Regions from separate parts of the Ruminiclostridium papyrosolvens DSM 2782 genome, predicted to be linked through region 1. Evidence: riboswitches for the same ligand, from Rfam matches in the RefSeq annotation. Region 1 holds a riboswitch; the other holds the start of a gene.
What was found. Region 1 has a riboswitch for FMN ahead of P0092_RS21500 (ECF transporter S component). Riboswitches for the same ligand answer to the same signal wherever they lie in the genome.
Positions count from the first base shown of each region.

Region 1 (16,854 bases):
GCCCTGCTAGACCGAAAAATCTGTATATGGGGTCGCCCTTTTTATTGGAAGTTCCTTCAACATCTGCTGATGCCTCACTTCCATTTGCGTTGATTACCTGAAGTATGTGATTTTCTTTAAAATGTGTTCTACTTATAAATTGCGAGTACTGAAGATTTACAGTATCATTTTCATAGTGGTCATGGTTTGTGAATTCCGCCATTCCATATATAGATAAGCTCCGTTTGTTTGTACTGTTGTTCTTTATTCTGAAATTCCATACCTCATAGTTTTTATCAAGAGGAACGTAATAAAGGGTACGGCTTTCTATATCCTTGTAGGAGGATGAAATAATAGTATAGGCAGTTCCGTGTCTGCATTCACTCTTATAGCTGTCAATGGCTTTGCAAACCGGCTGCCACGAGCCTGACCAGTAATCCCCGTCTTCATTGTCCCGTATATAAATAAATCTTCCGGGCTGGTCGTTGGACATGGAATTTAATCTGAAACGAATTATTCTCCCGGCTGCACCGGATTTTACAAAACTATAGCCCGTTGCATTGTTGGATATAATTGCACCATAGTCTACAGACCCAAGATAATTACACCAGGGGGCAGGAGTATCCGGGCGTGTAATTACATACTCCTTATTAACTGCATTAAAATGACCAAAATTCATTAAAGCACCTCCGAAAACCAAATTCAGAGATAATAATATCATAAATCTTAAAATAAATGTCAACAATTCAAAACATTAGTAAAAAATTATTAAGGGCCAAGGGCAGGTGTTGTAAAATAAATATAATAGTAGGCATTTCCGGGGCTTCGGGAGCCATATATGCAATCAGGCTCCTTGAGGTATTAAAGAGTATACCTCAAGTAACCACCCATCTTGTAATGAGTAAATACGCCATTAAGAATATAGGTATAGAAACTGACTATAGTATTGAGCGGGTGGTGGAGCTTGCAAATTTCACATATGATAATGGCAACTTGGCAGCGAGGATTTCCAGCGGCTCATATATTACCCATGCAACGGTAATAGTTCCTTGCAGCATGAAGACACTGGCTTGTATTTCAAACGGAATATGTGACACTCTTATAGCAAGAGCGGCTGATGTAGCTCTTAAAGAATCGCGAAAACTGATTATTTGCCCCAGAGAAACACCCCTTAACTCCATACATCTTGAAAATATGCTCAAGCTTTCAAAGCTGGGAGTAAAAATAATACCCCCAATGCCGGCTTTTTATAATAAGCCTAAAAGCATTGAGGATATACTGAATCATCAGGCTATGAAAATATGTGATTGCTTAGGAATTGTTAACGAAATAGGACGCAGATGGGAATAAGTTATCCAAAAACCCTTTTACATTACTATTGTTGTTCTACTTTATAGCCTTTTTCCTTGAGCATATTAATAATACCGTTCTTTCCCGTCAGCATTGAAATATCTGCTATTACAAAATATTTGCCTCCTGATTTTAAATATTTTGTAATAGACTCATAGGTTTTTTGGGCTACGGCTGTTTGAGCGGTTTTGTCAAAGGTATATAACTCGTCAAGGCCTTCAACATTCCCTTCTTTCCATAATGCTGTTGCATTTTTTACAGTTTCAGACTCCTGTTCTATAGCTTTAATGGTATTCTCGAGTAATGTACCTTGGAGAGAATATGACATTGTGCTGAGCCTGCTTAGTTGGGTATCTGGAGATTCAATCTCAACTATTGACTTTCCGTCTTTCTTTGCTTTTGCTATAAAATATGAGGGAACAGGGTCTTGCAAAAAACTTTGTGAGTTGCTGACAGCAAGACCGGAAATCAGGTTTTCTATAACCCAAGGCATAAAACTCTTGTAAGCAGCAAGTGATTTCTTGTTTTGAGTATACTTTTTTATAAGGTTGTCTGCTTTGGTGTATTGTTCTTTTGTTAACACTTTATCTATTGTTGTTTTTGATAGCAGCCCATATTTTAGCAGGGCTGTTACGGTCTGGTCCTGTGTAGTTTTAGTCATGTCGGTTTCTACAATGACTCTTGAACATTCATTGTATACCTTTTCCAGAAGTGTACTCAAAGGGAATACACTTTTGTCTGTAATTGATAATGAGCCCAGAAGATATGTAATATTTTTTTGTGAGGTATCATTTTGATTTGTTACTTTCCACATGCTTACATGGCTATTTTCGGCAGGAAGGGCTTCAGTAGAAGCGGACGATGCCAAAGTAAGGGATATAATAAGTATTAAGGTAATTAAGGGTATTAATCTTCTCATTGAAAACCTCCGGATAATATAAATTTATTAAATACTACTAACTATATTAAGATATAAGTAGATTAATGTTGATATATTACAATTATTTTAATATTATAGTAATATATACCAAGCACTGGGGTGATCAATTGAACATTAAAAGACTGGAAAGATTACTTCTTACCTCTTTATTAATAATATCATTATGCTCTTGCAATAATACTGCGCCAAAGGAACAAAAGGCTCCCAACAACACTAATATTTCCACAGACAGCGGAAATAATTCGGGAGCATTGGCAATATACGACAAAGAAAAATCAATCAAAGAAAATATAACTGCATACATAAAGAAGATGACTCTGGAGGAAAAAGTAGGGCAGATGATAATGGCGGAAAGGAACTATGTTACCGCTCAGGATGTTAAAACCTACTCAATAGGGTCTGTATTCGCCCAAGGGGGCTCAGCTCCGGAAGAAAATAACCCGGATGGTTGGAGAAAAATGATACTCAATTATAAAACTGCGGCGAAAGAGTCAAGACTGTCCATACCGCTTTTATTTGCCGTGGATGCCGTTCATGGTAATAACAATATGAAGGATACCGTTATATATCCTCACAATATCGCCTTGGGAGCTACCCGTAATGGAAAACTCGCAGGGGAAATTGGAGGGGCTGTGGCAGATGAATTAAATTCAATAGGTGTTGACTGGACATTTGCTCCCTGCGTTGCAGTAAGCAACGATATAAGATGGGGGAGGGCCTATGAGTGTTTCAGTGAGACACCGGATCTTGTGACTATGATGTCGACTCCTTTTATAGCAGCTCTTCAGGAAAAGGGAATAATCGCATGTGCAAAGCACTATGTGGCAGACGGAGCAGTTGAATTCGGCTCCGGCATGAACGGATTGCTTGATCGTGGAAATACCAATATCAGCACAGAGGAACTTAAAGATAAATATATATCTGTATTTAAGGATGCAGTTAAAGCGGGTGTAAAATCAGTTATGGTATCATACAGCAGTGTAAAGGGCAGAAAAAACCACTCAGAAAGAGATCTTATAGAATATAAACTAAAGCAGGATATTGGCTTTCAAGGAGTAGTAATAAGTGACTACGAGGGTGTTGAGTATCTGGAGGGCAACAGCCTTTATGTAAAGGTAGTAAATGCAGTAAATGCAGGAATAGATGTACTTATGGAAGGAAAGCGGTGGAAAGAGTCCTATAAATGTTTATTGGAGGCAGCAAGTGAGAAGCGGCAGGATATAAATATGGACAGGATAGATGAAGCAGTTTTCAGGATACTTCGAGTAAAGATGGATTCAGACAAATTTGATGTTAAAGGTGATAAGACAAATAAGAATTATGATATCAGGCAGAATTCCAATATTAAAATTGCAGAACAGGCTGTGAAGGAATCTTTGGTTCTTCTGAAAAACAAAAAGAACATACTTCCTCTTAAAAAATCGGCAAAGATTGCAGTTATTGGGCCAGCCTCTGATAATATAGGCGTACAATGCGGCGGATGGACAAAGACATGGCAGGGTGGATTAGATATTGGTGATAAGAAGTGGATGAGAGGTACTACCATTCTGGATGGATTTAAGGAAATGGCAGATGAAGGAAGAGGAGTTATAATCACAGATCCTGCAAAAATAAGGGACGCAGAAGTTGTTGTTGCAGTATTAGGAGAACATCCATATGCCGAAGGAAAAGGCGATGAAAAAAATATAGGATTAAGCGAGGGTCTGGCTTTTAGTGAAAATGCTCAGACACTGCAAATTGCATATGAATCTAAGAAACCCGTAGTTGTTATTATTGTATCGGGGAGACCGCGGATAATCACAAGTGAGCTTAATAGATGGGATGCTCTTGTTGAGGCATGGCTGCCCGGAACGGAAGGGCGGGCGGTTGCATCGGTTATTTACGGAGATAACTGCAATTTCAAAGGACGACTGCCTGTCAGTTGGCCGAAATCATCTGAACAACTTCCCATTACAATTGAAAAGTTGGATAACAATGAAGAATATAATGCTCTGTTTCAATATGGGTTTAGTTTAAAATATTCAAATTAATCTACTTTTCCACACTTATGTGAACTGCCAAAATTAAATTATACACAGATTTATACACATTATCCACATATATAACACAATATTAAAAAGTATGTAGAAAACACGGGAAATCCTTGGTTTAACAGTGGTTTTATAGTTATTCACAGTTTTTTATGAACAGTATTACATATCCACAAGCTATAATTAACAGATAATTCAGAAGTTATCAACAGGTTTTAGGGTATTTTGTTGAAAAAATAAAAAGCGAGGAATTTTCCCTCGCTTTTTAAAATATAATATAAATTTATCATTCTTCTTCGTCAGTTTCTTCCTCTTCAAGAATATCATCTTCAGCAATTAATTTCTTGTCACTGTCATCCAAACGTTCCAGATAGTCATCAATAAGATATGAAGCATCATTTTTTGTCATAGTTTCAAAGTTCATATCACTGATATCCTCATTTAACTGCTCTGCCAACTCTTTGATGTACTCAACCTGTTGAGTTGTAGCCAACTCTACCATAGCTTTTACATGGTGATCACATTTTTTGTTTGTGCAATTCCCACCAATCTTCAAAGAGCCGCATTTATTACAAAATTCCATACCAATATCACCCCGCAATTATTGCATTAGCAAAAATAAAAATTAATTGGCATATGATGCCCCTGTGACACTGTCACAATATGATGTTAATATTATAATACGTGCTAATTATTTTAATGTAAATATATAATTCCTAATATTTTATATTTTTGATAACATATATCATAATAGCTATAACAAATAATTGCAATCATTTCCTGAGTTTTGGAGTAATAGTTCTTCAAAAGCCTTATTTCAAGGCTATTTGGGATAATAGTTTTCCGGCAGATTTATACAATAATAAGGCGATAGCCGAATTAAGACCTGCTTTCATTAAATTAAAAGGAAGCAGAGCCGGAACAATCATTTTAATTACGGCATCAATAGGAGTTCCCGCAAATAAAGGATAAAATATCATGTTCATTGGTATCATTAGTGCAGTCATTGCAAGACTTCCCAGAATTAAACCAGTAACAGCACTTTTGAGAGTTTTTTTCTTCATATAAACTATAGAAGAAATACCTACCAGAGCTGACGTAGCGACAATATGCATTATGCAGCCTATCCATCCGTCGCTGCTGACTGCTAAGGTTTGTACAATCGCTGTTACAATAGTTAGGATAATGCCTTCCACAGGACCGAAGATAAAGCCCCCAATAATAATCGCTACATCTGCAGCATCATACACAAGGAACGGTGCAGCGGGAAAAGGGAATTTTAGTGGAGATAATATAAGAATTACCGAAATTGCTACCAATACACCCATTGTTGTCATTTTTCTGATTCTACTGCTATTCATTGAAATTTGCCCCCTTATGATAAAATAAATATAAGTATAAGTAAATTAAAAAGCCCTATGAATAATAATCCACAGAGCTTAACCAAATAACAAATCAATGTTGTTTATTGTTCTTCTTTCATCCAGACTATACTGTCGGCCATGGAATCGCACCATGTCTGCAAAACGCTCGCGGGCTAATACAAAAGAGTACATTACCGCCGGTAGGGAATCACACCCTGCCCTGAAGATATTATGAAGTTTTTAATTACATCTATGTTAAAACTATAACATAAAATAAGGGGACAATCAATGCATTGGGTTAAAAGGGTATAAATGGAAACATTTGTTGCGGTAAATTTAAAATATGTGGTAAAATATATTTGAATAAAGTACATTTGGAGGAAATCTATGAAAGTACGAAAAGCGATAATACCTGCTGCCGGTCTTGGAACCAGATTTTTACCTGCAACCAAGGCACAGCCTAAAGAAATGATACCTATAGTCGACAAACCTACTATACAATACATTGTTGAAGAAGCAGTTGCTGCGGGAATAGAAGATATACTTATTATTTCCGGAAGAAATAAAAGGGCGATTGAAGACCATTTTGACAAATCTTACGAATTGGAAGAAGAGCTCCATAGAAAAGGAAAGCAGGAGCTTTTGAGTGTTGTACAGGAGATTTCAAATATTGCAAATATACACTACATAAGACAGAAGGAAGCAAAGGGCCTGGGCCATGCTATTTATTGTGCTAAATCGTTTATCGGAAATGAGCCTTTTGCTGTTATGCTGGGCGATGATATAGTGGATTCTCCGGTACCATGTATTAAGCAGTTGATGGATGTATACAACGAATACCAGACTACTATTCTGGGGGTTCAAAAAGTACCCCTGCAGGATGTAACAAAATATGGTGTTATTGGTGGAACACAGATAGATGAAAGAGTTTATAAGGTAAAAGGTTTGGTTGAAAAACCGGAGGTTGAGCAGGCACCGTCAAATATAGCTATACTGGGCAGGTATATTATTTCTCCCAGAATTTTTGAGTTCCTGCAATCTGCTACACCGGGTAAAAATGGTGAAATATGGCTCACAGACGCATTGCAGAAGCTAATGGAACAAGAAGCAATGTATGCTTTTGATTTTGAAGGCGACAGGTATGATGTAGGAGACAGAATTGGATTTTTAAAGGCTACGGTGGAATATGCACTAAAAAGAGAAGAATTAAAAGATGAATTTACAGCTTTTTTGAAACACAAAATGGAGCAGCTTCCTTAATAAGCAACTTTTTACTTAAAAAATAAAAACCGGAAACAGTAAAGCATTTCGCTTTTAATGTTTCCGGTTTTATTTTTATGTCTTAATTAAAGGATTTGAACTGGTAGGTTACGGAGTTCCCTTTAACATTTACAACGGCATACTTTGCAGCGCCTTTGTTGCTGTCACTGAAGCCATAGGAATCAAAGCCGGCGGTTATTACATATTTAACGCCTTTGTCCATATAACTTGAATTGGAATTTCCTTTGTAGAATACCCATACATTCTTTCCTGTTTTCTTTTTATAATCTGTAAGTGTTTCTTTTAGAAGCTGTCCTTCTTTAGTATCATTGAACTTTAAAGGATCTTCCTTGAGAAACACAAATACATTATTACCATTAAAGGAGTTGAGCTGATTAATAAACCATGACCATTCATTTGTGTTTGTTAAACGCAAGCCGCCTTTGGCAGTATTAAGCTGAATAAGTCTGCTTCCGTTAACATCCAAAGACTTGTAGCTTGCCGCGGTACTCAACTGAGGAACCTTTATACTGCTTCTTGTAAGTCCGTCATTTGAACCTACCAGTACAGACACATTTACAGAGCAGCTTACTTGTCCTGCCAATTTGTTAAGCATGTCAATCTGTGTCTTGTTGGAGGCGGTATAGGCTGTTGACTGACCAAAGACTGAAAATGTCATTGAATCTGCTCCTGCTACAGTACTATCCTTATAATGCTCATCTTTGAGTACGGTTGTTTTTGGAGCCTTTGACATATCAACAGCAGGATAGCCTGTGTAAACCATTGTCAGGTTGTCAAAGTAAACTGTTCCTGAAGACTTTCCTTTTTTAGGCTGAACAGCAAATACATTTGTTACCTTCTTAGGTGTGTTCAAATCATCTAAAGACACTTCAAGGTACTTCCAGCCTGTCCAGGTGATTCCTTTTGCAAAATACTCGCTGCTGTAGTTTCCCTTTGAGTCGTAGACTGTTGCTCCTATCCAAATTGGCTTCTTGGCCGAACTGTAAACCCACATACCAAGTTTTGAGGTGGTAGGCTCCAAGGTATAGCCTCCATTTGGCAGCATCAGATATGCTGTCTTGTTTACGCTTAAGTCAGTGGAAAAATCATATGTGATTTTCGCAGAGTATTTTTCTGACTTATAGACGTTCGATGCCAGACTATAAGATGCTTTAGCTGATTTTGGAGAGGTTATAAGGTTAATACCTGCTGAATTAAAGTCCTGAATAATTTTGGTTATACCTGACATACGAATTGACACAGGGCATGAGACAACTGCTGAGCCTACTGTTGCGGTTACATAACCTGTTCCTCCGCTTTTGTTTGCAGTAAATACATTTGATGAAGATACCTTTCCTACATTTCCGCCTGTACTCCATTTTATGTTTGCAGGTGGAATACTTGATGTATAACCGTTTTTGTCCCAACCTTTAACGGTTAATGTAACTGAACTTCCCGGGTTAATATTAAGAGTGTCATAATTCAGTTCAAGTTTGGACGGAGACTCCAGTACAGTAATAGGACATGTTCCCACAACATTTTCACCTATTTTTGCCGTAACTACAGCTTCTCCCGCCGTTGTAGGATAAAACAGATTTCCTTTGAAAGTACCCTTTACACCGGAGACGGACCATTTTATATCATTTGGATTAATATTAACAGGATTCATATATTTGTCTAGACCCCTTGCATTAAAGGCTCTGGAGGTGTTAACAAATACTTTATCTTCATATGAAGTTACAAAAAGAGTATCCACAGGCCCTTGGGGTGCTACTGAGAAAATACCCAGAGAAGCACCTACGCCTCTTTGGGAGCCGTCTGAAGGACGATTTTGAACACTCAGACCTGTTGTACCCTGTTCTCTGGATACAAGTGTTGTGGAACCGCCTCCGTCCAGATTCAGGGCATTGGCACAGCCAAGTTCATGCATGTAAGATGCAAGTTCTGATTGGGTCATACCAATACTGGAGCTGGATTTTCCGTCAACAGCTGCAATAATCAAGGTTTTTCCGTCCTTTGAGGTTCCTATTGCAGTTCTCGCCGCCCTTGTACTCGGTGACACCGGATTATGAGAGAAAGTGTTTAGAACTTTATCGTCCTTTACAAGCATTGCACCGCCTGTAAGAGCCATGGTCATTTTATTTGTATCTACGTTCATGGTGATACTATAATCAACGGGATCACCAACCTTGAAGGTATCCTTTAAATACTGAATATGACTTCCTGAGCCTAAAACAACAAAACCCTTTTTCGGCATATCAATACTTGGTTTGTTTTCGCTGAACTCTTTTACAACACCGTCTTCTACTACCATCTCAATCCAATCAGGGTATTGGGCAGTAGCGCCCGGAGTTTTAGCACCCCATTTTGCATCTACAATTGTCATCCCGTTGAAAACACCTTTGTACCTGTTATAGGATGCTGCAATTTTCTTTTCGCCCTTTGGAGTGATAAGCTCTACTTTGGTATTCCAGTATGTAAATAGTGCTTCGTTTAAATCATTAAGGGAAAAGGTTGCAGTATCCTTGCTGTCTCTGGTAGCTGCCAGATCAACTTGCCCTGAAGAAACAACAGGACCGTAGGTATAACTGTTACCGCTTCCCTTGGCTCCGAAATCAAAAAAGCTGCCATTAACCGCAGCAATAGCTCCACTGTTTTTTGCCAGATTTAAAACAGTTGAAGATCCCACAACTGACTTTTTATTTACCAGTGTGTCCACCTTTACGTTTTTATCAGATAAATCCACTCTGAGAACATATGACTTAATCCATCCGCTTGTAGTAAAGCGGTCATAGTTTTCCAAAGTTACACCCGAAGTAACAGTCTGCTTTTTAACAGTCTGACTTATAAGCTGCTGTGCACCGAATACATTGCTGAAGGATGTCAGCAGCAATGTTAAGATAACTAAAAGTGCAAGACTTCTACGTATGTATTTATTCATTTTTCTGTTATGTACCCCCAATATTATGTTGATTTACCCCGCTGTGAAATTAAATGGATATACCCAGGTTATATTGCAACAACTTTACGGGGTATGATGCTATTCGTGCCATCCGTCGATTTCCGCACGTTTTATTGCTCCAAAGAGGTTGCTTTTGATTTCTCTGTTATCCTTTTGGAGTTCTAGGATTAAATCCTTGATATACTGGCGTTTCGTTTTACCATCTACATGGCATGGACTTTTTACAATTGGAAGACTCTCGGACTTTACAACTGCTTTTATTTGCTTTTCTTCAGTATAAATAAGAGGACGAATAAGATATAAATCCTGTCTGTCAAGATAAGTCACAGGAGAAAAAGTATGTATTCTTCCTTCATAGAAGCTACTGAGCAAGAGAGTTTCAACAGCATCGTCCCTATGATGGCCCAGAGCAACCTTATTGCAGCCAAGCTTTTTTGCTTTATTATGGAGAGCTCCTCTTCTAAGGTTTGCACACATAGAACAAGGGTTCTTTTCATTTCTCACTTCAAAAATTATCTTCCCAATTAAGGTCTCTTCAACCGAATAATTGACACCTATTTGTTTGCAATATTCGACAACCGGAGTGTAATCGGCATTTCCTATACCCATTGTAAGACTGATTGCCTCGAGCTCAAACTTTTTAGGATAGAAATTCTGAAGCTGTCTTAGTGCAGTAAGAAGGGTCATGCTATCTTTTCCGCCGCTTACGCCAACTGCAATTTTATCTCCGTCTTCAATCATGTTATAGTCCTGAATCGCCCGTCTGACTTGCCCTAAAATACGCTGTATAGACACCACATCCTTTTTCCTTAGTTTTACTACATTATAAAAAAACTACCATGACGTATCAAGAGATATTACATTTCAATTATGTTACATATTGGATATAATGCTCTTAGGAGTAGTGAAAATGTTGAAAACACACAGTGAATGTATGAGCAAAATTAATATGACAAAACAGGTAATAAAACCGTGTAAAAGTGAGCATAATAAAGAAATAGAAGGGTAAATGCTGAAATATGCTCAATGTACGGATTGATTATATTTTGGGGCTATAGTAAAATACTTTTGCGCTCGAGAAAACAACGAGTGTGTAAATAACGGGGTGTAGCGCAATTGGCAGCGCGCTTGGTTTGGGACCAAGATGCTGGAGGTTCAAGTCCTCTCACTCCGACCATATAAACCAGAATATCTTTGATGTTCTGGTTTTTTGTTATGTGTAAAGGACTTGAACCTGGGAAGGCACGAAGCGTTAAGAAAATGCAAAGCATTTTTAGCTGAGTGTGCCGAGACTTAAGTCGAGGCGTAAGTCTGCGAACGAAGTGAAGCAGACGGTCAGTCCTCTCACTCCGACCAACTAAATCCTCGACAGGTTTCTGTCGAGGATTTTTTGCTATGAAATAAATAGGGACTTGAACCTGGGAAGGCTACGGCGCTTGTGTTTTCTGCGGAAAACACAGGTGCCTTTTACTATGTTCAAGGCACGAAGCGCCTTACGGGCGAGACCAGTCTCCCCGTATGCCCCACTGGCCTCCCGGCGGGGCAAAAACCAAAATAAATATTTCCCAGGTGTTGACTATCGTTCCTTTATTGGCTGATATATATCCAGTTCACAATAGTTGTCATTTGAAAGAGAAGTATCAATATATTCAAAGCCAAAGGTATCAGCTGATTTAAAATATGAGTTCGTAATCCATCGCCTGTATAAATGAACAATCAGCCGACCCACCTGTCTTCCTTTTATCTCCTCAGGTCTGAAGAAACCTACAAAACGAAAAACAACATATTTATTTGTAGGTACGTATATTCCTGCCATACCGTCCGGGATATGATTCAAGTCAGACACCTGTATAGAGGGCATATAATTTAAATAACCATCGTTATATTTGCTCCAATCCGTATACCCGAAATATACATCTGGATTAACTGCATTCTTTATTACATGCTTTTGATTATGGAAGAAATCCTTGCCATAAGCGTTGGCTGTATTATCGCCTTTCCTGCTAAGTATTTTATGCTGGGTACCCACAATAGTGAATCCCGGTTTGAATACATACAGAGGTTTGTAAATTACTGAATTTTGGACAGACATAATATCATTTTCATTTATCTTCTCTTGGACCTGAAGAGAAAATTGCTCGGATTTTACTTTAAAGGGAGTAAACCCAAATTTTTTTCTAAAGGCTCTTATGTAGGACTGTTCATGATCAAAGCCGTACTCCATTGCAATATCTATTATCCTCATATTTGTTTTTATAAGTTCATTAATACTTGATGTGAGTTTACGAGATTGTACATAGTCCATGATAGTCTGACCGGTTAATGATTTAAACATTCTATGCAAGTGATATTTTGATACTCCCGCATGTAATGCCAGATCATCAAGTGTAAACCTATTAGCAATATTCAATTCAATATAGTCAATACATGAAATAATAACTTTTTTAGAATCTATCACAATAAGTAACTCCTTAAGGATGATTAAAAGCAATATCTGTTCATTTACAACTAATTATACGTGGTATTGTACAAAGTGTAAATTATGCTAGGTAATATATAAACCATGGACTTTTTAACTATTTATAGGAGGCATTATATGAAAAGGCGCGTAGTAATAACAGGAACTGGGGTGGTTTCATCACTTGGAATTGGCACCGGAGACTTCTGGGAATCAATAAAAAATGGGCAATCGGGTATAAGCAATATTGAAAGAGTTGATGTTTCGGATTTGCCTACATGTGTGGGGGCAGAAATTAAAAATTATGATCCGTCTGAATTTATTGGGAAAAAAGAAATAAAAAGAATGGATCGATTCACTCAGTTTGCGGTATCTGCGGCCCATATGGCTATAGAAGATTCAAAATTAAATATAGATACAATGGACAAAGGAAGATTGGGTATAGTTATAGGAACAGGTATTGGTGGAATTGAAACAATGGAAAGTCAGCACAAAATACTCATGGAAAAGGGGCCCGGAAGAGTTAGTCCGTTTTTTGTTCCTTTGATGCTCCCCAATATAGCTGCTGCAAATATTGCAATTAGATATGGAGTCAAAGGTTTTGTGGAATGTGTGACAACAGCCTGTGCTTCTTCCGCAAACTCCATTGGTGATGCGTTTAAAGTAATTCAGCGAAATGATGCTGATGTAATGATAGCAGGTGGCGCAGAAGCACCTATTGTCAGGCTCTCACTTTCCGGTTTTTGTGCAAATAAAACAATGACAACGAATAAGGAGCCATTATCAGCTTGCAGACCCTTTGATGCTCAAAGAGACGGTTTTGTAATTGGTGAGGGAGCCGGAGCCTTAATACTTGAAGAATATGAACATGCAATAAAACGTGAAGCAAATATTATCGCTGAAATTGTAGGATATGGCTGCTCTAACGATGCCTACCATATTACAGCCATTCCTGATGATGGTGAGGGTGGAGCAAAGAGTATTCTACAGGCTATTAATGATGCAGGCATATTACCTTCGGATATAAATTATATAAATGCCCATGGAACTTCCACTGAATTAAATGATAAGAGTGAAACTGCTGCAATAAAAACTGTGTTCGGAGAATATGCATATAGATTGCCAATAAGTTCGACTAAATCAATGACGGGACACCTATTAGGTGCTGCCGGAGCGGTCGAATCCATAATCACTGTGCTTACGCTAAAAGATGGGTATATACCGCCAACAATTAATTATAGTGTACCTGATCCCGAGTGTGACCTTGATTATGTACCCAACGTTGGAAGAAAGAAGGATATTTCCTATGCTTTAACAAATTCTTTCGGTTTTGGCGGGCACAATGCAACACTTATTTTTAAAAAGGTAAAATAAAAAACAGTAATTCATTAATATGTTTAGGGTGCTGTGGGTCAGTGCCTAAAGACACTGGCCCATAGCAACTATTCTGCATACATTTACATTTTATAAGCCTTGGGTCTGATCTCCGCAGACTATTTCATCACACTCTTCACTCAATTTGCCGGGAGTACCTTCGAAGGCATTGATATACATCTGTTTAATTTCGCAAATCAGAGGATACCTTGGATTGGCACCTGTACATTGGTCATCAAATGCAGATTCGCACATTTCATCCAGAGTTTCATAAAACTTTTCATTTGAGACACCGGCTTCTCTTATAGTCTTGGGTATATTGACCTTGGTTTTCAAGTCCTCAATGGCCTGCAACAGAAGGTTTATTTTCTCTTCTGAGCTTTTACCGCCAAGTTTCAGCGAATCTGCGATTTCGGCATATCTTTCTTTTGCATTTGGATATTTGTATTGCGCAAAGGCTGCTTGCTTTCTTGGATTATCAACTGCATTAAATCTGATTACTTCTCCAATCAATATTCCGTTTGCAACACCGTGTGGCACATGATGCATTGCTCCAAGTTTATGAGCCATTGAATGGCATATTCCTAAAAATGCATTTGCAAAGGCCATACCTGCTATTGTTGAAGCATGAGCCATTTTTTCCCGTGCCTCAATATTATTGGCGCCCTCATTATAGGCAAGAGTAAGATAAGTGAAAATCAGTTTTATTGCTTCCAAAGCTAATCCGTTTGTAAATTCCGTTGCAAGGATGGAAACATAAGCTTCAATAGCGTGAGTTAACGCATCGATACCGGAGGCCGCAGTAAGGCCTTTGGGCATATTAAGCATAAGTTCTGCATCAATGATGGCAATATTGGGGGTTAGTTCGTAGTCTGCCAATGGATATTTGATGCCGGTCTCGTCGTCAGTAATTACAGCAAAAGGAGTAACTTCAGAGCCTGTCCCTGCAGAGGTTGGAACGGAAATCATCAGAGCCTTTTTCCCCATTTCAGGGAAGGTATACACTCTCTTTCTTATATCCATAAATCTCAGGGCCAGATCTTCAAATTTGACTTCAGGGTGTTCGTAAAGCACCCACATAATCTTAGCAGCATCCATTGGTGAACCACCGCCAACTGCAATAATAACATCTGGTTTGAAGCTTTCCATTTCAAAGGCACCTTTTTTTGCTGCTGATAGAGTTGGGTCCGGTTCCACATCAGAAAATATTTTGTAGCTTATTTCAAGATCATCAAGCAGGCTTGTGACTTTATTGGTATAGCCTAATTGGAACAGAACTTTATCGGTTACTATAAAGACTTTTTTCTTATCCATAGTAGATAATTCTCTAAGGGCGACACCCAGACTGCCGAATTTGTAGTAAATTTTCTTGGGAACTCTAAACCAGAGCATATTTTCTCTCCTTTCGGCAACTGTTTTCATATTTAGCAGGTTTCGTACTCCTACATTATCTGATACTGAGTTACCACCCCATGTACCGCAGCCAAGGGTGAGGGATGGAGGCAGCTTGAAGTTGAAAATGTCACCGATGGCGCCATGGGAGGCAGGCATATTGATAATGGTTCTTCCTGTTTTCATAGTGGCCCCGAATTGGTCTATTCGTGCTCTGGATTTGATTTCATCGGTATAAAGCACAGATGTGTGCCCGAAACCACCAAGCTCAATGAGCCTGACTGCTTTTTTCAGTGCATCTTCAAAGGAACTTGCCCTGTACATTGCGAGAATAGGGGAAAGCTTTTCATGAGAAAAAGGTTCATCCTTTTCAACGGAGTCTACTTCACCAATAAGAACTTTAGCATCTTTAGCAACTTTTATCCCCGCCATTTCAGCTATCTTGCAGGCACTTTGTCCAACAATTCCTGCGTTTAATGCACCGTTTGAAAGAATTATGTTTCTTACCTTGTCAGTTTCTTCGTCTGCAAGGACATGTGCGCCTCTTGCAATAAACTCTTTCCTTACCTCATCATATACCTTGTCCATTACAATTACAGCCTGTTCCGATGCACAGATTACTCCATTGTCGAAGGTTTTTGATAATAGGATGGAACTTACTGCCATCATTAAATCCGCTGTTTCATCAATGATAACTGGAGTATTACCCGGGCCTACACCGATGGCAGGACGGCCGGAGGAATACGCCGCCTTTACCATACCGGGGCCACCTGTTGCAAGAATCAGATCTGATTCCCTCATAAGCAGCTGAGAGAGGTCAACCGAAGGTTCATCAATCCATCCGATGATTCCTTCCGGAGCGCCTGCCTTAACTGCGGCATCCAGTATAATCTTTGCTGCGGCTACGGTACACTTTTTTGCTCTGGGGTGGGGAGCAAAGATAATACCGTTCCTGGTTTTTAGAGCAAGTAAAGCTTTGAATATGGCTGTTGAAGTTGGATTTGTTGTCGGAATTATAGCTGCAACTACACCCACAGGTTCTGCAACTCTTGCAACTCCGAAAGATTCATCCCTCTCAATAACGCCACAAGTTTTCTCATCCTTATATTTATTGTATATATATTCTGAGGCAAAATGATTTTTAATCACCTTATCCTCCACGATGCCCATTCGTGTCTCCTTAACAGCCATTTTAGAAAGGATTATCCTGGCATTGTTTGCAGCCATAGCAGCCTGTCTGAAAATTTCGTCAGTCTGTGCCTGACTGAAGGTGGCAAATACTTTTTGTGCGGCTCTTATATCAGCGAGTTTCTGTAATAATTCATCAGAAGTTGATATCGCCATATACATCATCTCCCTTTTTTGTGGTAAAAACAGTAATAGTATGCGTGTCTTATGACAGCCTTATCCATATAAAATGCAATTAAAAACCCACGACAAAATATCTGTCGAGGGTTTTCAATTCTTAAACCAAGAAAGTTTAAAAGTGCGTTATTAGCCTTGACCTTGGAAAATAGCGCTTATAGCTGTGCTGGCGCCTGTACTTGTGGATTTATAGCCTAAACGTATATATCTTAAGAATTTACTTGAAGTTATAATAGTTGCGGCACCCGGGTTAACCTGGCGTTCGTCACTGTCTATTACCCAATCCGTACCGTTAGGGCTTAATTCAACCACAACTGTAACATTGTTTGTATCGCCTGTATTTTTTACAAAGAACTGATAAGTGGTGAGTTGAGCAATTT
Region 1 covers NZ_CP119677.1:4,890,840-4,907,693, reverse strand. Annotated here, with positions in the region: gene P0092_RS21525 (glycoside hydrolase family 94 protein) at 1-658, opposite strand, end outside; gene P0092_RS21520 (UbiX family flavin prenyltransferase) at 715-1,329, shown strand; gene P0092_RS21515 (TraB/GumN family protein) at 1,355-2,248, opposite strand; gene P0092_RS21510 (glycoside hydrolase family 3 protein) at 2,377-4,299, shown strand; gene P0092_RS21505 (hypothetical protein) at 4,586-4,882, opposite strand; gene P0092_RS21500 (ECF transporter S component) at 5,112-5,660, opposite strand; FMN riboswitch at 5,767-5,895, opposite strand; gene galU (UTP--glucose-1-phosphate uridylyltransferase GalU) at 6,051-6,923, shown strand; gene P0092_RS21490 (phosphodiester glycosidase family protein) at 7,006-9,864, opposite strand; gene P0092_RS21485 (tRNA 2-thiocytidine(32) synthetase TtcA) at 9,964-10,683, opposite strand; tRNA gene P0092_RS21480 (tRNA-Pro) at 10,987-11,062, shown strand; gene P0092_RS21475 (AraC family transcriptional regulator) at 11,462-12,343, opposite strand; gene fabF (beta-ketoacyl-ACP synthase II) at 12,482-13,717, shown strand; gene adhE (bifunctional acetaldehyde-CoA/alcohol dehydrogenase) at 13,808-16,453, opposite strand; gene P0092_RS21460 (DUF6385 domain-containing protein) at 16,604-16,854, opposite strand, start outside.

Region 2 (14,592 bases), 1.9 Mb from region 1:
AGATGTGGGTGTGGAAAATATGGAAATTATTTTGACAGCAAGGTCAGGTCATCATGCATTCAAAAGTGCAGCAGAAAAAATTGGCTGCAAATTTAAAGATGATGAAAGCTTTGAGTATCTTTTCAATAAATTCCTTGAATTAGCTGACGTAAAGAAGGAAGTCTATGACCATGATATTTACTACTTAATTGAAAAATACAGTAATGAAAAAGCATTAGCCAATAACGCAGGAAATCAATTCGAAGGAATTGACTTATATGAGTTAATATCTTTTCAGGTAGTCAGTAACGATATTTTTCCAACTGCAACAGTAAAAATGAAGAAAGGAAAAGAAATTATTATAAATAGTTCTGTTGGAGACGGACCAATTGATGCTTTATACTCTGCAATTAAAAACATAGTTGGATTGGATATAGACCTAAAAGAGTATAAAATTAATAGCATGTCCAGAGGAAAGGAAGCACTTGGAAGAGTAAGCATAAGAATTGGCTATAATAATCAAAAAATTTATTCTGCTCGTGCTATGGATACAGATGTTATTAAAGCAAGTGCATTAGCTTTTATCAATGGTATTAATTCAATCATACTTGAGAATTAGTACGGGTACCGATACGCAAAATACAAGTATAAGCACAGAAATAACTATTAAAAATTATTGCCAGATATAATCTATATAATAGAACAATCTGGCAATAATTGAAAAAATATTAAATTTTTGAGAGCTAATACTTTGGAAATACTTATCCATCATTGAGTCTAAAAGGCTTTATACACAAAATTATTTATAGTCTCGTTTTGTTAACTGCATAAACTATATAGCAATTAGACTTTTGAATAGTTTCCTAAAACCCAGCCGTTGTAAACATGGTTCTGCCAAACTTTACAATGCTGGAGATAGTCATGACCAGTGTAAGTACTGTCTCTCAATTCTATCCATCGTCTATCATATTCTCTCCATGAATCGTAGCGGCTTCGAGTAAATATACATTTAACTGTGCCAGAAACGCCAATAGAAAATTTTTGACCAGCCCATGAAAATTCACCTTTGGCATCAGCAGTCACATTAGCTTCTACAGACTCTGTAGCATCGAAGGTGTTGTAAGTCTTTACATTCACGTCATTTGAATACTTCCACCAGAAGAATCCTCCAGCCGGTGTTGGTTCCGGTCCATAAACGCTATCGTATGTACCTTGGGCAAAGGTAAGTTGTGGTATCATAATTGATACTATCATAATTAATGTAACAATAGTTGCTTTTAACCTGCTTTTTAATCTAGTATTATTAATCATGTATTACCCTCCTGAAATTTTTGAGATTAGCAATTAATGCCATGAAAGATGTTAGACCTGTCCTGAAAATGTAAAACTATAGGCGAATAACTGATTTAATAATATAGCATATACCGCTTTACTCTGAAAGAATTAAATAATCATTGTTCATAAAGACCACCACCTTTCTGTTTAACTGCATATTTCAGGTGAACGGTATATAATTTTTTGTTTTTACCATAACTTGCCATAGAATTACATAGGACTTTCAAGTCTGTAAATTTTACTTCAATTAATTATAACTTAAATTTACATAAAAAGTAAATTATTTCCTAAAATGCGATCAGTTATTGCCGTAGAATCAATTTGTATATTCTTACAATATTTTCTTTATATAATCATTAATTTGTAATATAATGTAATAAAATGAATTCCCAGAATGTATTTATATAAATTATAAAAACCTCACAATAAAAATTTTAGAATAAAAGTGAATTCATCTATAAAAAAATTTTTTGGAGGTAAAAATCATGAAAAAACTCTTATTTTCTATCATCATGGCTATTATTCTGACAAGTTTTGCACCAGCAACTATTTTTGCTGCAACCCCTCAAATCAATGGAAGCGATGTTATGATTATTGGCGATTCTTATTTTGCCTTGTCCGGTGAAATTGTCAGAGCCTTGGAAAATGAAGCTAGAAATGCTGGTGTTTTAGGTGCAAATGATAGATTTAGAAACAATCCGGTATCTGGAGCAACACTAGCAAATAATGGAATTCCTTCTCAGTACGCAAATGGTATTAGTTCCGGTAAAGTTAAGTATGTAATAATGGATGGTGGCGGGAACGATTGTCTGCAAGGTTGGACTCCTGCACCATATAATGAAAGCACACCTTTTATTAAGAATGCAACAGATGCAGTTACTAATCTATTGAAACAAATGAAAGGTGACGGCGTTGTTAAAGTATTTTATTTATTCTATCCTAATCCAAACGGAGATCTCAATGGGTTAAAGGGAAAATTGGATGCGTTAAGACCTATAATGCAATCTACAGTAGCTAACGCAGCAGTAAAGCCGGAAACATATTTCTTTGATATAAGACCAACCTGGGACGGACATTTATCAGAGTATACACTATCTGACGGTATACATCCTACTACAGCCGGAAGCGTAGCAACAGCAAAAGCTATGTGGGCTGAAATGCAAAAAGTTAACTTTTTCGGTACTAGTGCTCCTGAAATAAAATATGGGGATTATAACAATGACGGAAGTGTTGATTCATTGGATGTCTTGGCGTTTAAAATGTATTTGTTGAATTCTGAACGTACATATACTAAAGTATTGGATCTCAATGATGATAACACTGTAGATTCAATCGATTTTGCAATTATGAAGCAGTATTTGTTAGGTATCGTAAAAACCTTACCTTACAAATAAAAGTACTATTGTAAACCTCTGATATAAAACCAAGGGTTTCAGCTAATAGCTGAAACCCTTGGTTTTTTGCCCATATTGACTTTTGGCATTGTACAAGTAATAATATGATTAACATCTTGGAGAAATTTGCCGCGTAATCTTACCTACCTATAAATAGACATATAAGGATTAGTAAATGTTTAAATTAAATAATATTTATCGACCAATTACTGCACAGCCGTTTTTATATGACGAATATTATACTGAAATTCAGCCATGTGAAGCACTAAAACCCTACATATGTTGTTTTTGGGGTACCCGGAAGCCTTACTCAGATATTACGTCAATCAAAATAAAAGACAAGCTTGTAATACCTGATACATGCATGGATATAATATTCAACATTAATACTGATAAAAATGAGTTGGATGGTTTTTTTGCAGGGCTAAGTGATACTACATTTATAGATAAGACAAAAAATGTTTCATCCTCAATGTCTTGCTTTGCCATTAGATTTTATTGTTGGGCTGTACCATTATTTTCTGATAAATCCATGAAACATGTTCTTAATTCATTCGTTGAAGTTGAGGACTACTTTAAAAACTTTAAGCGAGACTTGTATGATATACTGATTAGAAATCAATTATTTCATGATAGAGCGGATAGGGTTCAACAATACCTAATTAAGAAGATAAACCATGACAAACAGAACAATAATATAATGAATTCTGTATATAAAATTTTAAAATCTAAAGGTACAGCCAATATTTCGGAACTTGCCGGTTTCACGGCAGTAAGTCAAAGACAGCTTGAAAGGTTGTTTTTAGAGAATATAGGGGTTTCCCCAAAAAAGCTTTCAGGTCTTGTTCGTTACCAATACCTTTGGCAGGATATTTTATATAATACAAATTTAAATATTCACGATAGTGTCTGCAAATATGGGTATACAGACCAATCGCATTTACTTAATGATTTCAAAAAATATCACACCTTATCTACTGCAGATGCACGAATATTTGCATATAAAAACAGATGATGTCGGATTTTTACAATACAACAAAAACTGAAAATGATATTATATAAAAACTTAATATTAAGTACTTGAGTATCAGGTAAAAAGTGTAAAATACACTGGGGAGGGTTATATATGTTTAGAGCAATACTTCAAATTTATGTCAAGGGAAGTGATGAGGCTTTCGAGTTATACAAGAAGGCGTTTGATGCAAATATAGGTTATCAGGACGTAGACGAAAATGGTATAGTTATCCATAGAGAACTTGACGTTTGCGGACAAGCCATTGCAGTTGGTGAAGCTAATGACACTACTCGTGCCGGAGGAAACAAAAGGCTTACTGGCAATACCATGCAGTTTTGTATTCAATTTGGAGCAGGTGAAGATAATCGGGTACGTAAAGCATATGAAATCTTGCAAGATGGTAGTGAAATTATTACTCCTTTTGGTGAACTGTTTTTCAGTCCATGTGGTGTAGAACTGATAGATAAGTACGGTGTATGGTGGTGCCTGTTCATATAATACTTTGTTATAAAATATTCGAGAGGTGATATTATGAAAAAACTTACATTAAAAGACTACACAGAGATTAAGTCATGGATATATCGTAATGCAAGAACTATTGAATTGGCAATTTGGCAGTATTACTTTGAAAACGGCAGTAAGGAGGCAGTGCTTTCTGCTCTGGAGTTTTATCAAAATGACGATGGCGGATTTGGTCATGCTCTTGAAGCAGACAGCTGGAATCCAAATTCATCACCGTATACAACCTTAAAGGCAATAAATATTTTAAAAGAAATTGGATTTAATGATAAGCAGCATCCGATAATACAGGGAATATTTAAGTTTCTGGGAAGTGATGCTTATTTTTCTGAAAACGGGTGGTATTTTAATATCCCGTCCAATGACGACCACGCCCATGCACCTTGGTGGACATACAGCATGGAAGCCAATGCTTTCGAAGGCATTGGACTATCCGCTGAAATTGCAGGTTTCATATTATTGAATGCAGATAAAGACTCTGAAATATCCAATAAGGCTCTAAGGATTTCTGACTTTATAATCGGCAAGCTCAGCACAGCGGACAATTATGGAGAAATGGGAATAGGGGGTTACTGTGTGTTACTTGACACTTTGGAAAAAACAGGGCTGGCGTTACAATTTGACCATAAATCCCTTACAGAAAAAATAAAAAAGCTTGTATATAATTCTATAGAAAGAGATACCTCTAAATGGCTTTATTATACCAGAAGACCTTCAGATTATATAAATTCTCCTGAAAGTATCTTTTATGAGGATAATAAGGATATTATAGCAAAAGAGCTTGATTACCTAATTGATACAAGGCCTCAGTATGGCGTTTGGAATATTACATGGAGCTGGTTTGAAAACAATGAGAGATTTTCAAAGGAATTCGCCATAAGTGAAAATTGGTGGAAAGCCAGAGTTGCCATTGATAAAATCATTTATTTAAAAAACTTTTGCAGGTTGGATGAATTTAAAACTTAGTATGTAGGGATTAATATTTTTCAAAAGCACTTTCAAGGTTTTTCATTATACTTTTCCTTCTAAACTATTTATTACAAAAATAAAGAAAATATATTATAATGTAAATAAATACAAAAAATACAATAAAATGGAAGGAAATCTATGAAGGCTATATTTAAGAAGGTGATTTCAAAATGGTGGATATCAGCAATAATTGTAATGTTATTGCTGATAGGTTCAAGTATCTGCCCAGACACTGCAAATGCAGCATCTACTACAATTCAGACTGGAGGTACTGATGGGACCTGGGTATATACACTTTCAAATGGTTACGCCACAAATGTTTATTGTACAACTTCCACTCTTAGAGGAACTGTTACTGTTCCAACTACTGTTGCAGGATATACTGTTATTAGTGTTGGCGGAGCTAGTTCATCATATCCAGTAATATCCAACTCTACAGCAAAGGCTAATGTATCTGGCATAGTAATACCGAGTACCGTAAAGACAATAAATAGCAGTGCATTCTATAAATTATCTGCATTAAACTATGTATCTTTAGGTAACACTGTAACTAGTATAGGTTCTAGTGCATTCTATCAATGTACTGGAATAACTTCGGTAGATATACCCAGTACTGTTACATCAATAGGGTCTTCTGCATTTTATGGATGCACAAATCTCTCATATATAAATCTTCCGTCTACAGTTAATACAATAGGTAATAATGCCTTTTATAATTGCTCTAGAATAACCTCAATATCGATTCCTAATTCAGTTACAAGTTTAGGGTCCTATGCTTTTTATGGATGCTCAGGAATAACTTCCAAAATAGTGATTCCAAGTACTATTAAAGTCATAAATAGCTATATTTTCTACGGATGCTCACAAATACGGTCTGTAACTTTGCCCGACTCAATTACCTCAATAGGTTCGTATGCATTTACTAATTGCACGAGCCTGACAACAATAACAATACCCAGTTTGGTAACCTCAATAGGTTCGTATGCATTTACTAATTGTACGGGCCTGACAACAATAACAATACCCAGTTCCGTAACCTCAATAGGTTCGTATGTGTTTAACGGATGTACAAGTCTTCAGTCGGTTGAATTTAACGGAACTTCCACAGCGTTAAATAGCTATATTTTTAAAGGCTGCAATAAATTAAACACTATTACAATAAACGGTACTCTTTCCGTAACTGGTACGGATGCTACATATACCCCGTTCTCAGGTTTTATTGGGTATCTTACAATAAATGGTACCGGCAAAATACCAAATTACCTATTTAAGGATTGTACTAGCTTGACATCAGTCAGCATTGAAGGTTCTATATCAGCAATAGGGTCTTCTGCATTCTATGGGTGCACGGGTTTAACTTCCGTAGAAATATCCGCAGTCGCAACAATTGGTGCTTCCGCATTTTATGGATGTACAAATCTCTCATATATAAATCTTCCGTCTACAGTTACTACAATAGGTAATAAAGCCTTTTATAATTGCTCTAGAATAACCTCAATATCGCTTCCGGATTCAGTTGCAAGTTTAGGGTCCTATGCTTTCTATGGATGCTCAGGTATAACTTCGAAAATAGTAATCCCAAGTACTATTACAATTATAAATAATTATGTTTTCTATGGATGTACAGGTATTACGTCAATTACGTTACCAAATTCCATTACATCAATAAGTTCCTACGCATTTGCTAATTGTACGGGTTTGACAACAGTAACAATACCTAGTTCTGTAACATCAATAAGTACATATGTGTTCAACGGATGTACAAGTCTTCAATCAGTTGAATTTAATGGAACTTCTACAGTGTTGAGTAGTTATATTTTTAAAAATTGTAACAGTTTAAATTCTATTACAATTAATGGGAAAATTTCAGTAACTGGTACAGATGTTACCTATGCACCGTTCTCTGGATTTAGTGGAAATATTACAATAAACGGTACTGATCAAATACCAAACTACCTATTTAAGGATTGTACCAATTTGGAATCAGTATACATTGGAGGTTCTATAACAAAAATAGGGTCTTATGCTTTTTATGGATGTACAATGCTAAGCAAAATTACAATTTGTGATTCAGTAACGTCAATTGGAGACTATGCCTTTTATGGATGTGCAGGAATAACGTCGATAACATTACCAAGTTCCATTACCTTGATAGGTTCCTATGCATTCACTAATTGTACCTGTTTGACAACACTAACAATACCTGTTTCTGTAACTTCAATAGGTACATATTCATTCAGCGGGTGCTTAAATCTTCAATCCATTGAATTTAATGGAGTATCTGCTTTGTTAAATAGCTATGCATTTAAAAATTGCAGCAATCTTCGATATTTAACAATAAACGGTTCGTTGTTCGTAAACTCAGGTAGTGCTGTACCGTTTTATGGAATAAGTGGAAATATTACAATAAACGGTACAGGAAGCATTTCTGATTACCTGTTTACTGGGTGTACAGGGTTGACATCGATAAGTATTGAAGGGTCGATAGCATCCATTGGAGCTTCGTCATTTAAGAACTGTACAGGATTAACCTCCGTACAAATGACTAATGCTGTCACAGCGATTGGTGACTCAGCATTCTATGGATGTACAAAAATAACGTCTATACCATTATCAAATTCTATAATAAATATAGGTTCCTATGCGTTTTATAATTGTTCGGGGATAACCTCAATATCAATTCCAAGTACGGTTACCATTATAAATAATTATGCTTTTTATGGATGCACAGGAATAACGTCGATAACATTACCAAGTTCCATTACCTTGATAGGTTCTTATGCATTCACTAATTGTACTGGGTTGACAACAATAACAATACCGGTTTCTGTAACTTCAATAGATACATATTCATTTAGCGGGTGTATAAATCTCCAGTCCATTGAATTTAATGGAGTATCTACTTTGTTAAATAGCTACGCATTTAACAATTGCAGTAATTTAAGATATATAACAATAAATGGTTCACTATCCGTAAACTCAGGCAGTGCTTCACCGTTTTATGGAATAAATGGGAATATTACAATAAACGGTACAGAAAAAATCTCAGATTACCTGTTTACTGGGTGTACAGGGTTGACATCGATAAGTATTGAAGGGGCGATAGTATCCATTGGAGCTTCAGCATTTAAGAACTGTACAGGATTAACCTCTGTACAAATGACTAATGCTGTCACATCGATTGGTGACTCAGCATTCTATGGATGTACAAAAATAACGTCAATACAATTATCAAATTCTATAATAGATATAAGTTCTTATGCATTTTATAATTGTTCGGGGATAACCTCAATATCAATTCCAAGTACGGTTACCATTATAAATAATTATGCTTTTTATGGATGCACAGGAATAACGTCGATAACATTACCAAGTTCCAATACCTTGATAGGTTCTTATACATTCACTAATTGTACTGGGTTGACAACAATAACAATACCGGTTTCTGTAACTTCAATAGATACATATTCATTTAGCGGGTGTATAAATCTCCAGTCCATTGAATTTAATGGAGTATCTACTTTGTTAAATAGCTACGCATTTAACAATTGCAGTAATTTAAGATATATAACAATAAATGGTTCACTATCCGTAAACTCAGGCAGCGCTTCACCGTTTTATGGAATAAATGGGAATATTACAATAAACGGTACAGAAAAAATCTCAGATTACCTGTTTACTGGGTGTACAGGGTTGACATCAATAAGTATTGAAGGGGCGATAACGTCCATTGGAGCTTCGGCATTTAAGAACTGTACAGGATTAACCTCTGTACAAATGACTAATGCTGTTAAATCAATTGGTGACTCAGCATTCTATGGATGTACAAAAATAACGTCTATACCATTATCAAATTCTATAATAAATATAGATTCCTATGCATTTTATAATTGTTCGAGTTTGACTTCAATAACAATACCTTATTCTGTAACAACAATCTCCAAATATTCATTTTATAATTGTGTGAAATTGCAATTTATATCAATTCCATATACAGTAACCACAATTGAAAGTTATGCATTTAGTTCATGTCTTGGCTCAACCACGAATAGAATCATCATTCCAAAGAATATACAATTTATAGGTGATTCCGCGTTCTATAGAGTCATGGGCGTTTATTATTACCCGGAGAATTCTGTTGCGTTAGCAGCATCAGCATTTTATACCGGAGTATATGCTTGGACTGCAATCGATGAAACAGCACCTACTGTAAATGTTTTAAATATAGAAACAACAACTGTGCCAGTTTGTGTAACATTATCATTCACGGATAATTATTCGGGCGTTTCATATTGGATGGTTACTTCTGACGCAACAATACCTACTTCATGGAATAATATTGCTAATAGTGTAAACTCAACAGTAACATGGACAACAAATACGAATGGAACATATTATGCATGGGCAAAAGATGCATACGGAAACATTTCCGATTATAAACTCTTTACAGTTCAAATATAATCAACAATTAGTAATTTCCCACTAAATATTGTCGTAAACATTGTTGATGAGTAAAATAATGTGGTAAAGATTTCTTTGCCACATTATTTGCTATATACATTATCCAATTTTATCTAACAAAATACTTTCACCATAAGGTTTAAAAAGCTTTGAAACCATTAAATAGTTACTCTTGCAGTCAAGCCATACAGAAGAATCCTCCGGCCTTAAAATTACGGGCATCCTGCCGTGTACATATGACATTTGCTCGTTTGCATCGGTAGTAAGGATAACAAATCTGTTATTAACATCTCCAATGTTATCAATGAACCTATTGTACAGTCCGGCCATGTATATTACATTACCTGATGCTGAGCGAATAAAATACTTTTCTTTTTTACCGTCAGCTTTTCTCCATTCATAAAAGCCGCTTGCAGGAATAATGCATCGTCCTGATTGCAGAAGGTTTCTAAAGGTGGGTTTTTCATGAACGGTTTCACTTCTGGCATTTATAATAACCCCGCCGGACTGCTTGAAATTGGGAAACCCCCACTTAAATAAATCAGTTGATTTTTTGCCATTAGAAGAAATATCAGTTATAACAGGAACGGTATCAGTGGGAAAAATCTCACCTGTTTTCATTGTTGCAGCTTTTCCCTTAAGTCTTTCATTAATATCATTAACTATATTTCTTAAATCCTGATTTTCTTCCTCTGTAAAAATAGCATATCTTCCACACATAAAATGTTGCTCCTTAAAAGTTACTTATTGGCCTACCTTATTTACTATATATTTTACTCCATCTTCCCAAACAAAAAAATAGGTATTATAAAAGGTAAATGGGTTGGTGATGGTGATAAGGTCAATGAGGGAATTAGTTATTTTCCGTGGATGACGAGGTTGTAAGAGTTACTTGCCTTCCACAAACCAACGTCCTTCCTCAAAAAAAATAAATACTTCTTTTCCCATAACTCTACAACGGTAGCGGATACCTTGACCTCCTACCTTTAAGCTTGCCGCTTTTTTATAGTCGTATACCTTGTCTATTATATATTTTGAGCCGTCCTCCCAAACAAAAGAAACAGGTATCAGCTCACCACTGGGAGAAAAAGTTGCGTCTAATTGTACAAAAACTTTCTTCATAATATCACCTTACCTAAAAAATGAAACAGGATGAATAATATTGTCTTCAACGGGGTTGGCATTAAGAGCACTATCTTTAAGCAAAATCGCCCTTTGAACAGAATAATGTCCAAACCTTTTACGAATGGCATCAATACTGAATTCCAGAGTTTCCAATTGTGGACGTTTATTATAATCCTCAAAAAAAGAAAGCTGGGTATGAGTATCCGCCGTAACCAAATCCGTTGAACGTATACCAAGAGAACGTATAGGTTTATGCCAACCCCAATTTGCATTAAAAATATCCATAGCTTTACGTGAAATTTCACCGGATATATAACTGGGAACCGGGAGTTTTGCTTGTCGCTCAATTGATGCAAGCTCATTATCACGAATGGAAATCTGTATTGTAGAACCCTTCAAATTATGTTTTCTAAGCCTTTCACCAACACTTTCAGCCAATACGGTAAAAGTAAGCATGACATCCTCGGTGTTTACAAGATCTCTTGCGGTTGTCATACTGTTTCCTATGCCTTTTATAGTTTCGTGGTACTCTGTTGCAGTTACTTCGGAATAGTCCATGCCATTAGCAAAATTCCAGAGAGTTTCGCCCCATTTTCCAAGATACCTTTTAATGAAAGAGAGAGGCGTCCCTGCAAGGTCTCCGATAGTCATTATGCCCACCTGATTAAGTTTCCTGCGGGTTGACCTGCCCACATAAAGCAATTCACCAACATTTAAATTCCAAACCATTTCCTTAAAATTATTTTGACTGATAACAGTAGTATGATCCGGCTTTTTTAAATCGGACCCGAGCTTTGCAAATATTTTATTAAAACTCACTCCTACTGAAGCAGTAACACCAAGCTCTGTTTTAATAAGTTCACGTATTTCATTTGCAATCTTTTCTCCTTCCCCGAAAAGCTTGGTGCTTTCAGAAACGTCAATCCAGCACTCATCTATGCCAAAACTCTCAACAAGGTTGGAATATCGGGAATAAATTTCTCGGGCTTCCTTTGAAAACCTCAGGTATAAAGCGTAATTAGGATTAACAATAACGAGGTTTGGACACTTTTGTTTTGCTTGCCAGATAGCCTCACCTGTTTTTATCCCAAAACTTTTTGCAATATAGTTTTTGGCCAGGACGATTCCATGACGTAAATCCTGACTTCCGCACACTGCTAAAGGATAATCCCTGTATTGTGGATTGTATAGACATTCAACGGAAGCATAAAAATTATTCAGGTCACAGTGTAAAATTACTTTATCCATAAAGTCACTCCAGTCAGAACATTTGTTCGTACATTCATTATAAATCCGAACAAATGTTCTTGTAAAGAGGTAAAATTGTGTAGTATAAACTCAATAACTCATTTTTATTTTCTGTGTTCTGGGAATAAAATTATACCTTGACTAAAGCATCCAATACTGCTATAGTTTACTTTAATAAAATATATTAATAATGATAATGACACTTCAGGGATAGGTGAAAATCCTTACCGGCGGTAGATAGCACAAGCTATAAGCCCGCGAGCGAAAGCAGATCCGGTCAAACTCCGGAGCCGACAGTACAGTCTGGATGAAAGATAGTGTATTTAATTTTGCTATTTTGTCCCCGGGGGTTGTCTGCCTCTGGGGATTTTTGCATTTTAAGGGAAATAAAAGCAAGGAGAACAAGATGAATATACATGAGTTTTATATGAAAAGGGCATTTGAAATTTCAAAAGGAGGGTGGGGGAGAACAAATCCGAATCCATTGGTTGGAGCTGTTATAGTAAAGGATGGCGAAATAATCTCTGAAGGTTTCCATGAAGCGTTGGGGGGTGCCCACGCCGAAGTTTGTGCTTTTCAGAATGCTACCTCTGATATTTCGGGTGCGACTATTTATGTAAATCTTGAGCCGTGCTCACACTACGGAAGGACGCCTCCGTGTGCAAAAGCCATTGCGGAGTCTGGAATCAAGGAAGTAGTTGTAGCGATGGTGGACCCAAACCCAAAGGTATCAGGAAAGGGCATACAGATACTAAAAGATGCCAATATTAATGTAATAGTGGGAGTCCTTGAGGAAGAGGCAAGAAGGCTGAATGAAATATTCATACACTATATAACAAAACAACTTCCCTTTGTAATTATGAAAACGGCAATGACTTTAGACGGTAAAATTGCATCGGTTACAGGAGACTCCAGATGGATAAGCAGTGAACCCTCAAGAGAGTATGTCCATAAAATACGTAACAGAGTATCTTCAATTATGGTAGGGGTAAACACAATAATAAAGGATAATCCATCATTGACAGCAAGACCATCCTCCGGAGATGGCATTGACCCTGTCCGTATCGTAGTTGACAGTAGAGGAAGGATTCCGATGGATAGCAGGGTAATTAACGGTGATTCAAATGCAGGACTTATACTCGCAACTACAGATAGAATCAATAAAGACAAGGAAACTCAGCTTTTATCACGTGGGGTAAGGATTATAAAAACCATTGAGAAAAGTGGTAAGGTGAATCTCGGGGAGCTTATGAGGGAATTGTATAAGCTTGAAATTGACAGTGTTCTTTTGGAGGGAGGGGGTAACCTTAACTTTTCGGCACTTGAGGCAGGTATAGTGAATAAGGTAATGACTTTTGTTTCACCCAAGATAATAGGCGGAAGTTCGGCTGTAACGCCTGTAGGAGGCGAGGGAATAGAAGAAATGAAGGATGCCATAGCTCTGTCGGATATCAGAGTTGAGGGGTTTGACAGGGATGTACTTATAGAGGGATATATTGCAGACGAATAGCGATTTAGGAGGTGACATATGTGTTCACGGGGATTGTTGAAGAAATGGGAAGTGTAAAAAACATTGTATACGGCAGCAGCTCAATTAAGCTTTCCATAGAATGTACAACTGTAATTGAAGGCACTGTTAAAGGGGACAGCATAGCTGTAAACGGTATATGCCTTACGGTTACTGAATTGGGAGGAAACTGGTTTACGGCAGATGTAATGCCGGAAACTATGAGGAAAACAGGACTTGAAAAGCTGAAACCCGGTAAAAAGGTGAACCTGGAGAGGGCTTTAAGACTTGCTGACAGACTGGGAGGCCATATAGTCAGCGGTCATATTGACGGAACGGGGATTATTACCGAGTTAAAAAAAGAGGATAATGCAGTTCTTATTACAATTACTGCACCTGAACAGATTATGAAATATATTGTTCAAAAGGGTTCGGTGTCTCTGGACGGTACAAGTCTTACTATAGCGGAGCTGACTTCAAGTACTTTTACGGTTTCCCTCATACCGCTGACCCGGGGATTCACCATACTTGGCTCCAAAAGTATTGGTGACAGAGTAAATATAGAATGTGACATTATAGGCAAGTACGTAGAAAAGATGTTAAAAGGTGAACCCTTGGAGTCAGAACCTTCCAGAAGTAATTTATCGGCTGAATTTCTCAGGGAACACGGATTTATGTAATATAAAATAAAAAAGGAAGTGAGTTTCATGAATTTTAGTTCAATAGAAGAGGCAATAGAAGATATCCGCCAAGGCAAGATAATTATAGTGGTGGATGATGAAGACAGGGAAAATGAAGGAGACCTCCTTATGGCAGCCGAAAAGACTACCCCTGAAAGTATAAATTTCATGGCTACCTATGGAAAAGGCATGATATGTGTTCCGCTTACAGCGGACAGAGCAAGGGAACTGGAACTTTTTCCTATGGTAAACCACAATGAGGAACGTCTCGGTACAGCATTTACCATAACTGTGGACCACAAGGATTCAACAACTGGTATTTCGGCTTTTGAAAGAGCACATACAATAATTGAGCTTACA
Region 2 covers NZ_CP119677.1:3,039,988-3,054,579, reverse strand. Annotated here, with positions in the region: gene P0092_RS13640 (2-isopropylmalate synthase) at 1-598, shown strand, start outside; gene P0092_RS13635 (hypothetical protein) at 823-1,218, opposite strand; gene P0092_RS13630 (dockerin type I domain-containing protein) at 1,800-2,708, shown strand; gene P0092_RS13625 (helix-turn-helix domain-containing protein) at 2,884-3,723, shown strand; gene P0092_RS13620 (VOC family protein) at 3,835-4,221, shown strand; gene P0092_RS13615 (hypothetical protein) at 4,255-5,208, shown strand; gene P0092_RS13610 (leucine-rich repeat domain-containing protein) at 5,350-9,672, shown strand; gene P0092_RS13605 (SOS response-associated peptidase) at 9,772-10,392, opposite strand; gene P0092_RS13600 (hypothetical protein) at 10,561-10,794, opposite strand; gene P0092_RS13595 (DNA polymerase Y family protein) at 10,804-12,045, opposite strand; FMN riboswitch at 12,243-12,368, shown strand; gene ribD (bifunctional diaminohydroxyphosphoribosylaminopyrimidine deaminase/5-amino-6-(5-phosphoribosylamino)uracil reductase RibD) at 12,452-13,555, shown strand; gene P0092_RS13585 (riboflavin synthase) at 13,576-14,232, shown strand; gene P0092_RS13580 (bifunctional 3,4-dihydroxy-2-butanone-4-phosphate synthase/GTP cyclohydrolase II) at 14,260-14,592, shown strand, end outside.
Region 2: linked by a shared signal. The riboswitch ahead of ribD (bifunctional diaminohydroxyphosphoribosylaminopyrimidine deaminase/5-amino-6-(5-phosphoribosylamino)uracil reductase RibD) and the one ahead of P0092_RS21500 (ECF transporter S component) in region 1 are both predicted to bind FMN.